One region of the Salinithrix halophila genome, then DNA from elsewhere that is predicted to be linked to it. Evidence: riboswitches for the same ligand, from Rfam matches in the RefSeq annotation. Region 1 holds a riboswitch; the other holds the start of a gene.
The links. A riboswitch is a leader RNA that binds a small molecule or an ion and turns the genes downstream of it on or off. The one in region 1 is predicted to bind lysine.
Positions count from the first base shown of each region.

Region 2: it holds a riboswitch for lysine, as region 1 does, so the genes downstream of both, ACFOUO_RS16135 (amino acid permease) here and ACFOUO_RS02460 (aspartate kinase) in region 1, are expected to answer to the same signal.

Region 1 is NZ_JBHSAP010000007.1:51,958-59,785, reverse strand. It holds gene ACFOUO_RS02480 (amylo-alpha-1,6-glucosidase) at 1-952, shown strand, start outside; gene ACFOUO_RS02475 (ABC transporter substrate-binding protein) at 1,014-2,243, shown strand; gene ACFOUO_RS02470 (carbohydrate ABC transporter permease) at 2,414-3,268, shown strand; gene ACFOUO_RS02465 (carbohydrate ABC transporter permease) at 3,282-4,097, shown strand; lysine riboswitch at 4,351-4,527, shown strand; gene ACFOUO_RS02460 (aspartate kinase) at 4,644-5,888, shown strand; gene ACFOUO_RS02455 (peptide ABC transporter substrate-binding protein) at 6,152-7,780, shown strand.
Region 2 is NZ_JBHSAP010000018.1:624,232-632,059, forward strand. It holds gene ACFOUO_RS16130 (spore germination protein) at 1-186, opposite strand, end outside; gene ACFOUO_RS16135 (amino acid permease) at 358-1,821, opposite strand; lysine riboswitch at 1,970-2,159, opposite strand; gene gndA (NADP-dependent phosphogluconate dehydrogenase) at 2,575-3,987, shown strand; gene treR (trehalose operon repressor) at 4,083-4,793, opposite strand; gene treC (alpha,alpha-phosphotrehalase) at 4,843-6,528, opposite strand; gene treP (PTS system trehalose-specific EIIBC component) at 6,632-7,828, opposite strand, start outside.

The DNA of each region.
Region 1 (7,828 bases):
TCGCTGGATTGAGGAATACGGTGATCCTGACGGTCGTGGCTATACAGTTTACCAGCGCAAATCCGAGAAGGGTATCGGAAATCAGGGTTGGAAGGATTCTGCCGATTCCGTTGTCCATCGCGATCATATCTTAGCCGAAGCGCCTATCGCTTTGGTCGAGGTACAGGGATATGTGTACCAGGGACAGCGGATCTGGTCGTCCCTTTTCCGTCGGCTGGGAGAGGATAAATGGGCGGATAAATTGGCACGGCAGGCAGATGCGCTTCGGGAACGTTTTCGACGTGACTTTTGGATGACGGATGAATCATTTCCGGCTTTGGCGCTGGATAAAGAGAACCGACAAGTGGGAACCGTCACTTCCAATCCCGGGCATTGTTTAATCGGCGGTATCCTGGATAGGGACCAGTCTGTCTCGGTTGCCCGTCGGCTTCTCTCGCCGGATCTTTTCTCCGGATGGGGGATCCGTACCATGAGCCAAAAGGCCCGTTCCTATAATCCGATGAGCTATCATAACGGGTCGGTCTGGCCTCACGACAACTCCCTCATTCTATTGGGTTTGAAGCAATCCGGGTTTGACCGGGAAGCGGAAAAGTTGATGCAAGGATTAATCGATACGGGAGCGCAATTCGAGGGGCACCGGCTGCCGGAGCTCTTCTGCGGGTATGGTCGCGAAGAAGGCGAGCCTATCCCGTACCCAGTAGCATGTTCGCCCCAGGCATGGGCGGCGGGGACGGCCTTTGTCCTACTGCAAGTTATGACCGGGTTGAACCCGGACCCCGAACGGGGTCGAATCCGACTTCGCCCGTCACTTCCCCCCGACCTGTCATGGCTGAATGTCAGAAACCTGCGGGTGGGATCCGGACATATTGATCTTCGTTTAGTCCGCTCTCAAGGGGTCGTCCATGCCTGGGTGGAACGGAACACGACCGGATGGCCGGTGGAAATTGATTAAAAAATCCCAATATCCTGCCCTTGCAAAAAAGGGCACACACCAAAACGGAGGGATCAATCTCATGAAACGTACCCGGTTGTACCGTGTGTTGACGGTTGTCTCTGTCCTGGTATTGCTGGTTACCGCTTGCGGAGGAGGTTCCGGTGCCGATGGAGACAAGGGTGAGATCCGCATCGGCGCACAGTTGTCGAGTCCAGCGGAACATAAGATCCTGGAGAAGCAAATCAAAGCTTTTGAAGAAAAAAACCCGGATATTCAAGTCAGCATCCAAGCCATTACCGACGATTATTTAAAAGAGATGCAAACCTTGATCGGTGCCAAGCAGGAACCCGATGTCTTCTATCTCGACAGTATGCCCGCACCGGATCTGATTAACTTGGGCGTGCTTGAACCGCTGGATAAATATATCCAAGCGAGCGATCTAGACACTTCCGAATTTGAAGAAGCTTTGATCGAAGCTTACACCAAGGACAGTTCGATTTACGGCTTGCCTAAGGATTATAACACCCTGGCCCTCTTCTATAATAAAAAGATGTTTAAAGAAGAAGGTTTGGAGCCTCCCACCACCTGGGATGAGCTGCGGGATGCAGCCAAAAAGCTGACCAAAGGCGGAAGGAAAGGGCTTGCCATCAACCCTGAGTTGGCACGCTATCAACCCTTTGTCTATCAGAACGGCGGGGCTGTGTTGGATGAAGACGGCAAGGCGACCCTGGATCGGAAAGAAAACGTAGAGGCGTTGGATTTCTTCACCTCACTCTTCCTGGAAGACCAGTCCACCGGTGTCCCGAACGACCTGGGGGTGGAGTGGGCCGGTGACGCTTTTGCCGAGGAGAAAGCGGCAATGGTATATGAAGGGGGTTGGATGATTCCCTTCCTGAAGGAAAAAGCGCCCGATCTTGAATACGGGATCGTCGAACTTCCTGCCAAAGAGAAAGGAATGAAAAGCTCCAACCTGGCCTTCACGGTGGCATACGTGATGTCGAAAAACAGTAAAAACAAAGAGGCTGCTTTCAAATTGATCGAATTCCTTACCAGTAAAGAAGGGCAAACATACGTGGTGGAGAGCGGACTGGCTCTGCCTTCCCGCAAATCGATGGGAGAAAAGTTCATCCGAAAGTATCCGGAACGGGAAGCGTTCGTGAAAGGGGCAGCTTATGCAGAGCCCTTCCAATACGGCGATTACGGTAACAAGTTTGCCGACGAGGCCAGCAAAGCGGCAGAATCCGTGGTACTGAAACAGGAAAAATCCGTGGAAAACGCCCTCAAGAAGGCGCAGGAACGGGTCGAATGACAGAGAGAGAAAGGGAGGGAGCCGACTAGCTCCCTTTCGCCCTTGAAAGGAGGTATGGAACCATGTCCATGGACCACCCTAGAAAATCGCAACCAGTTCCCCCGTCTCGAGCGATAAACTCAAAACCGCCGTCGCCGGGGGGGAGAAAGAGGTGGACCAGTGATCCCGTGATGGGGTATCTGTTCACCTTGCCGGTGATCGTTTCCCTAACCGTGTTTTTGATTGGCCCGATCCTTTACGCCTTTTATCTCAGCTTTCAACAGTTCACGTTTCTTAATCCGGACTTGTCCCAGTTTGTCGGTTGGGACAATTATATGCGCCTGTTACAGGATAAACGCTTCCACACGGCGTTAAAGAACACCTCTTTTTATTCCCTAGGAGTGGTGCCGGTGCAAGTGAGTATTGCCTTGTTGCTGGCCCTGATCGTCAACAGCCGTCTCCGGGGGAAGACATTTTTTCGGGTGGCGTATTTCCTGCCCACAGTCACTTCTACCGTCGCCGTGTCCGTCATGTTCCTGTTTTTGTTTAAAAGGGATGGGCTGGTTAACGCTTTTTTGTCCCTCTTCGGGGTGGAGGGGCGCAGTTGGATGCTGGATATTGATTTTGCTTTACCCTCGATCATGTTGATGGCCGTGTGGACCACGGTCGGCCAATTCATGGTGATCTACTTGGCCGGGTTACAGGACATCCCATCCGATCTTTATGATGCGGCGGAGGTGGATGGGGCGGGCCCCTTCCGGCAGTTTTGGCACATTACGCTACCGCTCTTAAAGCCCACCACTTTCTTTATCGTGGTCATGTCGATCATCGGTACTTTTCAGGTGTTTGATCAGATGTACGTGATCTCCAAAGGGGAAGGCGGACCGTTGGATTCCACCCTCACGGTGGTACTGTATCTATACAATGTCGCCTTCAAAGATTTTGAGATGGGCTATGCATCGGCGATCGCGTTTTTCCTGTTTGCCGTTATTCTCGTCCTCACCCTGATTCAGCGCAAATTTTTCGGTGAGGAGACACGTATGTAAAGGAGGGGTTTCCATGAACCGCCTGTTGCGGATTTTATTCTACACCGTGGTGGTGGGATATGCATGTCTCACACTGGGACCCTTCCTGTGGTCCATTTACACCACCTTCAAAACGACGCCAGACATCAATCGGTTGTGGGTGCCGTTATCGGATCTCACTATCGCCAACTATGTCCATATCATTCTGAGTGATCAATATCCCTTTGCTCGCTGGTTTCTAAACAGTATCGTGGTAGCGGTGATCGTCACGGTCGGCAACCTCGTGTTCAATTCCATGGCGGGCTACGCCCTGGCGCGGATCGAATTTCCCGGTCGGACGGTGTTATTCTTAACCATTCTGTCCGTGATGATGGTGCCGGGACAGGTGATCCTGGTTCCGATGTATATCCTCTTGTCCAACCTGGATTGGGTCAATTCCTATGCCGGGCTGACAATACCGTTCCTGGTGCAAAGTTTCGGGATCTTTCTCATGCGTCAGTTCTTCCTGTCGGTTCCCCGGGAGCTGGAAGAGGCGGCCTTTCTCGACGGTCTCAGTCGTTGGGGGGTGTTCTGGCGGATCGTGATGCCCCTCGCCAAGCCTGCGCTGGCGGCCCAGACTATTTTCATTTTTATGGGAAACTGGAACAGTTTTATGTGGCCCAACCTGCTGGCCAGCACCAAAGATATGTATACAGTGCCCGTGGGCCTGAACACCTTGTACGGCGAGTATGACGCTTTCTGGAACAACATCCTCGCCGGCGCCATGTTTATGACCGTACCGGTAATTATTGTGTTTATCTTGTTTCAACGCCATTTTATTAAGGGAGTATCAACTACGGGCTTAAAGTGATGGGGTTCGGGTGGCGGGGTTGGTTCCATCATTTCCGTTCACAAGCTCCCTCTCTGACTGAAGGAGTACTGGTGACAGCCGGATGTCCATACGGTTCCCTTCTTTTCCCGTAAGAAAGGTGTTGTACTGTTTTTGTCGGTATGTTACCATCGTAAACAATTAAAAATACGGGCGAGAGCGAATGATTGAAAAATTTTACGTTTGCTTTTTTCGCTCGGGGGTAAGTGAACAATCGAAAACCCTCACGATTCACGTGTGAATAAGAGGTGCAAAAACCATCAGTATCCGTTGCGAGGTGCGGTGCCGAAGAACGGCGGAGAAAGGGGTTTATTGCCGAAGTCCGTCCACCCGCCGCGGGAGGAGGGGTTGGGTCCGTCACCGAACAGGGGCGGGACTGTCACGGGATTTTCCGTGGAGAGCTGATCACAGGGAGCGAGTGAGGCTGGTGTGTGCCGTTGGTTAAGGCGACAGCTGGAACTTCCTGCTGTGGCCTTTTCTTGTCTCAAGGGCCGCACCGTAAAAAGGAGAGGAGATTCTAACAGGAAAATGGGACTCGTCGTACAAAAGTTTGGCGGAACTTCCGTCGGCAGTGTGGACCGTATCCAAAACGTCGCGGAAAAAGTGGCTAGAACCCATGCTGAGGGTCACCAGGTTGTAGTGACGGTGTCGGCGATGGGAAAGACCACGGATGAGCTGGTCTCCCTGGCTCGGCAGATAAGCAGTCACCCTCCCCAGCGGGAGATGGATGTCCTCCTGACTACGGGCGAGCAGGTGACCATTGCCCTTCTTAGTATGGCTTTGCAGGAGAAAGGGTTGAAAGCGCGTCCCATGACGGGCTGGCAGGCGGGCATCCAGACGGATCCCATTCACGGAAAAGCGCGAATCGACCATATCGATACCCGCAGGGTAAAAGAATGCCTCGAGTGGGGAGAGATTGTTGTTGTTGCAGGCTTCCAGGGAGTTTCCGCCGAGGGAGAGATCACGACTCTCGGACGGGGGGGATCTGATACGACGGCCGTCGCCCTGGCTGCAGCGCTTCGGGCAGATCGGTGTGAGATCTTCACCGATGTTACCGGTGTCTTCACTGCTGACCCCCGGATGGCGCCCAAAGCAAGCAAGCTGAAGGAAATTTCCTATGAAGAGATGCTGGAACTGGCTAACTTAGGGGCGGGGGTTTTGCACCCGCGGTCTGTGGAGTGTGCCATGACCCATCAGGTCCCGTTGGTAGTCCGATCCAGTTTTGTTGACGAAGAAGGTACCTGCGTTAAGGAGGCGGACCAGATGGAAGAACAGATCAATGTGCGGGGAGTGGCCCACGATCTTCAGGTGGCGAGGATGAAAGTCCTGGGCCTTCCCAATCGGGCTGAGACGCTGACGACGCTCTTCACCCGACTGGCTAATGCTCACATCAATGTGGATATGATTGTTACCAGTGAACATGACGATGAGCGGATCGATGTGGCTTTCAGCGTTCACGAGGATGAAGGAGACGAGGCGCAAAGCGTGATCGAGGAGTACCAGGGTGAGTTGGGCTGTATCAAGGTTCTCTCTGAGACGGGCTTGGCCAAAGTATCCGCTGTGGGGGCGGGAATGGTCACCAATCCTGGTGTCGCGGCACGGATGTTCACATCCCTCTCCGAAGCAGGAGTCCGAATTAAGATGGTTTCCACATCGGAAATTAAAATCTCTTGTGTCATTCCTAAGGGACAGGCGGAAAAAGCGGTCCGGGAGCTCCATACGACTTTCGGCCTTGATGTAGAGGAAGAGGCGCTTGCCGGCGTCGTTTCATAAGGAAAGACGAAACGTATAAAAAACTGGGAGGGACTCCATTTCCTTCCCAGTTTTTTCTATGCTCTCAATCAAATAAAAATTGGCCATTCCTTGCAGGACTTTTTTTATAGAAGACGGAATATAGATAAAAGGGCTGAATGCTCGTTCAACCGGATTACGGGTCATTATCTCTTCGGTCCTGTCGGGGACGAGCAGACGGCACGGAACCTGGTGAACCTCAATGGTCGCTGGGGCCCATTTTTCTCAAGGGGGTTGTGAAGCAAATGTCAAAGAGGTGGACCAGTTGGATTGCAATCGGATTGGTACTCAGCATGGCTTTCTTGGCGGCTTGTGGGAGCGATGCCGGTAAGGGAGCTTCAGATGAACAAGTTCTCACTGCAGGGATGGTTGTAAGTGAGCCGCCAAACTTGGATCCGGCAAAAACAGAGGATTCTCAATCTGGCTTGATCGCCCGCCATGTGATGGAAGGGTTGGCCAATATGGATAAAGAGGGTGAACCGACACCGGGGATCGCTGAGAAATGGGATGTGAGCAAGGACGGAAAGAAAATCACCTTCCATCTGCGCGATGCCAAATGGTCCAACGGGGATCCGGTGACAGCGGGGGATTTCGAGTACGCATGGAAGCGAGTGCTCAATCCTGATACCGGTTCCACCTATGCCTATCAGCTGTTCTACCTGAAAAATGGCGAAAAGTACAACAAAGGGAAAGCCAAAGCGGATGAAGTCGGGGTAAAGGCCGTCGATGATAAGACGCTGGAAGTGGAATTGGAAAAACCGACACCGTATTTTATCTCGCTGACTTCCTTCTACACCCTGATGCCCGTCAACAAAAAAGTGGTGGAGAAGAATAAAAAATGGGCCGCCAACGCCGATACCTTCGTGAACAACGGAGCGTTTAACTTGGCCGAATGGAAACATGATTCCAAGATCGTGTTGAAAAAGAACAAGGATTACTGGAATGCGGACAAAGTGAAGCTGGCTCAGATCAACCTGCCCTTTATCGGGGAAGATAAGACCGGCTACCAGATGTTTAAAGCCGGTGAAATCGACTATGGCGACAAGACGATTATCCCTGCTGACATGATGGGAGACCTGATCAAAAAAGGCGAAGTGAAGAGCGTTCCGGAATTGGCCAGCTATGCCTACGAATTTAACGTGAAGGAAAAACCCTTTACCAACGAGAAGATCCGGAAAGCCTTCGCGATGGCCATGGATCGGAAATCCATCGTCGAAAATGTTGCGCAAGGGGGTCAACTCCCCGCCAATGGTTGGGTCCCCCGTGGAATGCCCGATTTTGCAGCTGAGAAGGATTGGGTACAAGCGCATGACACGTACTTAAAACCCACCGCCCAAGCCGAAGAAGCGAAGAAGCTTCTGAAAGAAGGAATGAAGGAAGAGGGCTGGGATAAGCTTCCGCCAGTTACCATCGATTACAACACAGATGAAGGACATAAGAAGATCGCTGAAGCAATTCAACAGATGTGGAAGAAAAACCTCAATGTTAATGTAAAACTGCGCAACTCCGAGTGGAAAGTGTATTTGGAGAAAAAACATACCGGAGACTTCCAGGTCGCCCGCTTCGGTTGGCTGCCGGACTATGTGGATCCGATGACCTTCCTGGATATGTACACGACGGATTCCGGTCAAAACGATCCCAGCTATAGTAACAAAAAATATGACGCATTGATTAAGAAAGCCAAATCGACAGCCGACCAAAAAGTCCGGATGGAAGCTCTGCACAAAGCGGAGAAGATCCTGATGGAAGATATGCCGATTGCCCCCATCTATTCTTACACGCACAACACGATGCAAAAGGAAAATGTGAAAAATGTGATCTACAAGAAAGATGGCCACACGGACTTCCGTTTTGCTTACCTGACTGAAGAGTAACCGTATAGGCAAGTGGCACTCTCAGTTTTGGTGCAGGAAGAGATCACC
Region 2 (7,828 bases), on a different contig from region 1:
GTCCGTCAGGGAATCGATGTACAGGATCATCCCATCCCGGCCGTTAAAACGGATCTTTCTTTTCTTGAGATCCTGGCTGTGAAAGAGGGTTTCCTCAATGTACTCCACATTCTTTTGCAAAGACTCGTCCAGTTCTACTTCCTTTTTCGACGTGGATTGGGAACGCTTTTTACGATTCAGAGACAGCGGTCGTTTCCTCTTTTTCATGACGTTCCCCTCCCTTTCGCTACTACCGTCCATGTGAGGCAGTTTCTCTTAATATGACCCGATAAGATGCCGATATGCCTCAAACCAAGGCCATCCAAAATAAAAAACCCGGCCCATTCCCCAGGGCCGGGTACCTGCTTCCTCTTATTCTTATTTTTCCTCGTCGAACCGGCATTCCATAAGCGGAACTACCTTCGTTTTCTTCACCCACTTATAGCCGAGCCACAGGATGAGGAAAAGGGGGATACCGATGTAAGCGACGAGCAGCCCGTACCAGTCGACTCCCCCGCCGGTAAAGGCCGACCAGTTCTGCCCGGCAATGACGATCAGACAGAGGGCGAAAGCGAACAACGGGCCGAAGGGGAACCATTTAGCTCGATAGGGAAGCTTAGAAGGATCCCTGCCCTGAGCCACGTACGCTTTTCGAAAACGGTAATGGCTGATCGCTATTCCCAACCAAACGATGAAGCCGGACAGACCAGAAGCATTGAGTAACCAGACATAGACTGTCCCATCCCCAAAGATGGAAGCAAGGAAGGCCAACATGCCGATAACGGTAGTGGCGAGCAGGGCAAACACAGGGATTCCACGGCGGTTTACCCGGGCGAATAGTCGGGGAGCGTGGCCTTCTTTGGCCAGGTACCACAGCATCCGAGTGGAGGCGTACATTCCCGAGTTGCCCGCAGATAGCACTGCTGTCAGAATCACCGCGTTCATCACTGAGGCGGCAAAAGCCAGGCCCGCTTTATTGAAGACGATGGTGAAAGGGCTAACCGCGATGTTTCCCAAGTCATCGTTCACCAACTTAGGATCCGTGTAAGGAATGATCAGGCCAATGATTAAAATGGCGAACACATAGAAGAGCAGGATACGCCAGAAGACCTGGCGGATGGCACGCGGGATATTCTTACGGGGATTTTCGCTTTCCCCGGCAGCTACCCCGATTAACTCCGTACCCTGAAAGGAAAAACCAGCCACCATGAATACGGCCAGGATGGCAGCCCATCCTCCATGGAAGGGGGCGTCGTTCAACGTCCAATTATGAAAACCGACAGCCTGACCTCCCATGATTCCAAAAATCATCAAAACGCCAACGATGAGGAAAATGACCACCGTTCCCACCTTAATAAAGGCGAACCAGTATTCCGCTTCACCGAAACCGCGGACGGAGAGGAAGTTCAACCCGACCAAGATCGAAAGAAAAAGGCTGCTCCACAAAATTGAAGACGTATCAGGGAACCAGAATTTCATTACCAGCGTGGCTGCTGACAAATCGGCGGCGATAGTAATCGCCCAGTTATACCAATAATTCCATCCCATAGCAAAACCGAGGGCCGGGTCGACAAAACGGGAGGAATAGGTGCTAAAGGAGCCGGAGACGGGCATGAAAGAGGCCATCTCCCCCAAGCTGGTCATCAAAAAATAGACCATGATTCCCACAGCAACGTAGGCAGTCAGTGCCCCGCCGGGGCCGGCTTCATGAATGGAGCTTCCACTGGCTACAAACAGCCCCGTCCCGATGGCTCCACCAATGGCGATCATCGACAGGTGGCGGGACTTTAAATCTCTCTTCAACCCTCCCGAAGATGCTCCGTTTTCCGAAGTTACTTGCATGGATGATTGCACCCCTCTTTTTTATTTATTGCAGAAGATTCAACAACCCTTTCGCTATCACCTTTTTTGGCAAATACCCACGCGATAGATAATAGAAAATACCGCCGAAAACGATCTTCGACGGTACTGTGCAAACCACATCACCTTCCGCGAAGATAGCGCACCACGGCAGCAGCGAGAGCCGACGTGACAGTCCTGTCCCTTGTCGGAAACAGGCCCAGCCTGACCGTCCGGAGACGACAGCACAGACTTCGGCGGCTTTCCCTTTCTCCCGCGTTCCTAGGGAACTCCGTCCCTCCTGCGGGTTACTAATGAAAACCGCAACCTCTACCTCACCTTACAGCGATGAGGATTTCGTCATCATTCGATTGTTGACAATCGGTAACCAGTATAACGAATGGAAAAAAGGTTGACAATGGGATGTTTTTCCGTCCCGGGATGCTGGTATTCTAGTTACCAACAAAACGATTTGATGGCACCCCTGAGCCAACTTCCGCCGCTTCCCCTCTAATCACCTACAAAATGGGCCATAAACGGGCAATCTATGGGGCTTCTCCCCTGCCTAGTTATTCATCAACCCGTCATTTACGATCAGGCAACGACCGTACTCTGGATGAATTGGAAAAGTCTTAACGGCTTACTTTGAGGATTTCTTCCCTTTGACGATTGATCCCGCTTCAAAGGGATACTATACTGTGAACATCCGCCTATTTCCTAAGTCCCAGTATTCAGACCAAGAAAGGATGATCGCCTTTGTCCAAACAACAGATCGGTGTTATCGGCCTGGCCGTCATGGGTAAAAACCTGGCCTTCAACATCGAGAGCAAAGGATTCTCCGTCTCTGTTTACAACCGGTCACCGGAGAAAACGGAACAGGTTTTGAAAGAAGCCGAAGGCAAAAATCTGAAGGGTACTTTTAGCCTGGAAGAATTCGTCTCCTCTCTGGAGACACCTCGCCGCATCCTGTTGATGGTGAAAGCCGGGGAAGCAACGGATAAAACCATCGAACAACTGAAACCCCTCCTGGATAAAGAGGATATCCTGATCGACGGCGGCAACGCCTATTTCGAGGATACGATGCGGCGCAACAAGGAGCTGGAAGACGAAGGGATCCGCTTCATCGGGGCAGGGGTCTCAGGCGGCGAAGAAGGGGCTCTCAAAGGCCCCTCCATCATGCCCGGCGGCCAAAAGAGTGCCTACAAGCTGGTAGAGCCGATCTTGACAGCCATCGCGGCCCAGGTAGAGGGAGAGCCCTGTACCACATATATCGGTCCCGATGGCGCTGGACATTACGTAAAAATGGTCCACAACGGGATCGAGTACGGTGACATGCAATTGATCTCCGAAGCTTACCACTTAATGAAAGAAGGACTCGGCCTTTCCAATGAAGAACTGGCCCAGGTCTTCGCCGAGTGGAACGAAGGGGAATTGGACAGCTACCTCATTGAAATTACAGCAGACATCTTCACCAAAAAGGATGAAGAGACCGGCAAAGCGCTCGTCGATGTTATTCTGGATACCGCCGGCCAGAAAGGAACGGGAAAATGGACCAGCCAGAGCGCCCTCGATCTGGGAGTTCCTCTCTCCATCATCACCCAATCCGTCTTTTCCCGTTTCCTGTCTGCGATGAAGGAGGAACGGCAGAAAGCTTCCCGTATTTTGCGTGGTCCCGACTCCGGCATCGCTACCGACGACAAGAAAAAATGGATCGAATCGATCCGCCAAGCCCTCTACGCCAGTAAAATCTGCTCCTACGCCCAGGGTTTCGCCCAGATGCGGGCAGCATCCAATGAATATGACTGGAACTTGGACTACGGTAGCATCGCCATGATTTTCCGCGGTGGTTGCATCATTCGGGCGCGCTTCTTGCAGAACATCAAAGAAGCTTACGACCGGGAACCTGCTCTCACCAACCTGCTCCTCGACTCCTACTTCCAAGAAGTGGTGGATCGTTACCAAACCTCCTGGCGTAAAGTCGTCGCCCTTGCCGTTCACAGCGGCATCCCTGTCCCCGGCATGTCCGGTGCTCTGGCCTATTTCGACAGTTACCGCCTGGAGCGCCTCCCTGCCAACCTGCTTCAGGCACAACGGGACTATTTCGGTGCCCACACGTATCAACGGGTGGACAAGGAAGGGACTTTCCATACCGATTGGTTGCGCAAATAAGCCCCGCGAATCCTATCATCATCCTTTTGAAAAGCAAAAGCGATGGCCCCCTAAAAAAGGGGCCATCGCTTTTTTTATGAGGGCTTTCTTCCGCATTATTGCCTTCGCGCGAAATCGACAAAACGGAATTTATCCGGTCGATGGCGGGATTCGGTGTACTGGAAAAGTTGAGCGTCCTCGAGGTGGACGTAGTTTCGAACGACAACGATCAGCTCATGGCGGGTCAAGTCGAGGAGGGAGCTGTCCTCTTCGGTCGCTTCCTCGACCGTGATCACCTTCTTCGCGAAGCTGATCGGAATGTCCATCGTTTTCTCCAGGTATTGATAGATTGAGTCTTCACAGATCTCTTTTGTCAGGTCCGGCACACAAGACTGGAGAAACCAATCCTTATCCAGGATGATTGCCTCCCCATCCATCGTCCGAGTGCGTACCACTTTCCAGATAGGTTCGTCAGGGCCCACTTTCAGCCGGGAAGCGATCTCTTCTCCAGCCAGGCTTGCCTCCAGGGAGACCACTCGAGTAACCGGACTTTCCCTCATCTTAGCAGCCAGCTCTTTAAAGCTGACAAGGCCTGAAACGGGAAAATCGAACCGATCGATGGGAAGGACAAAAGATCCCTTTCCCTTTACTTTCTGGATATACCCGTTTTGGGCCAGAAGGTTGAGTCCTTTACGCACAGTTTCCCGGGAAGTGGTATAGGCTTCAGCCAGCTCGTTTTCCGAGGGGAGCTTGCTGTGGGGGCGGAGGATGCCATTCTGTATTTGTTTTGCGTAATCACGGTAAATCTTGTAGTAGATATTGTCCATCCAGTACGCCTTCCTTCCAGTTGCTCTCCTTCCTTACCGGGTCGATCCGTTACGAGTTCGTCAAACGGAAAACCACGGACTCGTAGGGGCGCATCTCCATACCGCGAAAATCGGCGGAGCTGGCAGGGTAGTTCGTGAGAAGCTGAACGCCCATCCACCCTTCCCATCTTTCCGGATCGGGAAGTTCAAATCGAACTTGGTGATCGGTGAAATTGTTGACCACCAGCAGCTTCTCCCCGTCTCCGTGACGGAAGTAGGCAAAGAGATTCGGATCATCGGGCAGGATCAGTTCGTAGCGCCCCGTGGTCACGATGTCCATCTCCTTACGCAAGCGGATCAGTTCCTTGTAATGGTACAAGACGGAATGCGGATCTGCAAGGGCTTTCTCCACGTTAATTTCCTGGAAATTGGGGGCCGTTCCGATCCAGGGTGTACCTCTGGTGAACCCCCCATGTTCTGTGGCATCCCATTGTATCGGGGTTCGGGAATTATCCCGGGATTTCTCCCCAATAACAGCCATCACTTCGGCTTCAGGGATACCCTTTTCCTTCAAGATCCGATACATATTGCGTGTCTCTACGTCCCGGTATTGGTCGATGGAAGTAAATTTGGGATCGGTCATTCCGATCTCTTCACCCTGATAGATAAAGGGAGTTCCCTGCATGAGATGGATGACAGTAGCCAGCATTTTCGCGGACTCTTTGTGCCATTTTCCATCATTTCCAAACCGGGAGACAATCCGGGGCTGGTCGTGGTTGCACCAGAACAGAGCGTTCCATCCGCCTCCCTCATGCATCTTCACCTGCCACTCGGATAGGATGCGTTTCAAGGCGCTAAAGTCCATCTCCCCTTGCTTCCACTTCTCTCCCTCGGGGTAATCCACTTTTAGATGGTGGAAGTTAAAGGTCATGTTCAACTCCCGGTTTTCCGGCCGGGTATATTGGATACACTCGGGGATGGTGGTGGAAGACATCTCTCCCACAGTCATCATCTCATAACGGGAGAACACCTCCTGATTCATCTCCCGAAAAAACTCATGGACCCGGGGGCCATCGGTGTAAAATTTACGACCGTCCCCTGGTGGCACTGAACCGTCATCGTCGGGGAAACGCTGATCCTTGGAAATCACATTGATCACATCGAGTCGGAAGCCATCCACTCCCTTATCCAACCACCAGCGCATCATATCGTATACTTCTTGTCGAACGCGGATGTTTTCCCAATTGAGGTCTGCCTGGGTAACGTCGTAGAGATGCAGGTAATACTGTCCCGTTTTTTCGTCCCATTCCCATGCAGAGCCGCCGAATTTGGATTGCCAGTTATTAGGCACTCCTCCTTCAGGAGTCGGATCTTTCCATATATAAAAATCTCGGTAAGGATTGTCCTCGGAAGATCGAGCCTTCTGGAACCAAGCATGTTCCGTCGACGTGTGGTTCACCACAATGTCGAGCAGCACCTTCAGTCCACGAGCATGGGCCTCCTCCAACAATTCTTCAAAATCTTCCATCGTCCCATATTCTTCATGGATGCTTCGGTAATCACTGATATCGTAACCGTTATCCCGCTGGGGAGATCGATAGATCGGTGTCAACCACAAAACGTCGACTCCGAGATCCTTTAAATAATCCAGCTTTTCGATGATTCCACGGAGATCCCCTACTCCGTTTCCTGTCGTATCACGGAAACTTTTGGGATAGATTTGATAGACAACCGCTTTTCTCCACCATTCCGTCATCACGATCGCTCCTTCTAGCATTTCCTGGTTCTTCACGCACCGGCTTGAGGCCGGAAACAGACATCAACCGGATGGAATCCGGCCAACCGGTTGATGTCTGTTTTTATTTAGATTTTCCAGCTTTGATTTTTGTGTAGATGAATGTCAAGGCGAAGGGGATGAGGAGCACGATACCCATTCCAAGGAAGAAAGCTGCCCAATTTTGCGGGAAGATGGATAGGAAACCAGGGATACCGCCAACACCGATGGACGAAGCTTTCACCCCCAGGATCATAATCACCATTCCAGCGAGTGCTGAACCGATCAGGCCCATCACGAACGGGTACCGGTAGCGCAGATTGACTGCGAACATGGCCGGCTCGGTAACACCCAGAAAGGCGGAAATTGCTGAGGGAAAGGACAAACCTTTCATTTTTTCATCTCGGGATGCAAAACCCACGGCCAGGGCTGCCGACCCTTGAGCGATATTCGAAAGAGCGAGAATCGGCCACAGGAATGTGCCCCCGGCGGAAGAGATCAATTGCAGGTCGACCGCCAGGAACGTATGGTGCATCCCCGTCATCACCAGTACCGCATAGAGACCGCCATACAATAGACCCCCTACAGCGGCGAACTGGTCAAAAACCGTGACGAAAGCTTGCGTGATCATGTTGCCGATTGCGAAGGTGACCGGACCAATGACGATAAATGCGAGGAATCCTGTGAGAAGAAGAGCAACCGGAGCGACCACCAGCAACTGAATCGAATCGGGTACGCGCTTTCTTAGGAAGATCTCCGCTTTTGCCAGGACGTAAGCTGAGAAGAGAACCGGCAAAACTTGTCCCTGGTAACCGATTTTTTCAATCTCGAATCCAAACAGGTTCCAGGTCGGCACTTCCCCCTTCTTGAGAGCTTCCCCGTACCCCCAGGCATTCAACAGATCGGGGTGAACCAGCATGAGCCCAAGGACGATACCCAGCAGCGGACTGCCGCCGAATTTCTTCATCGCTGACCAACCGATAAGCGCCGGCAGGAAGGTGAAGGCCGTGTTGGCCATCAAATTGATCATGTCGGCGATATCTTTCCATTGGGGATGAAGGTCAACGACGGACTTTCCTTCATAAAAGATGCCCGGCCCGGTAAGCACATTGTTGATCCCCATCAGTAAACCTGCCATCACGATAGCCGGGACAATCGGGATGAAGATGTCAGCCAGGACCTTGACCATCCGTTGCAGCACATTCATGTTTTTAGAGGCTGCTTCTTTTACGTCTTCTTTGGAGGATTCAGTGTGGCCGGTCAGTTCCACCAGTATTTTGTA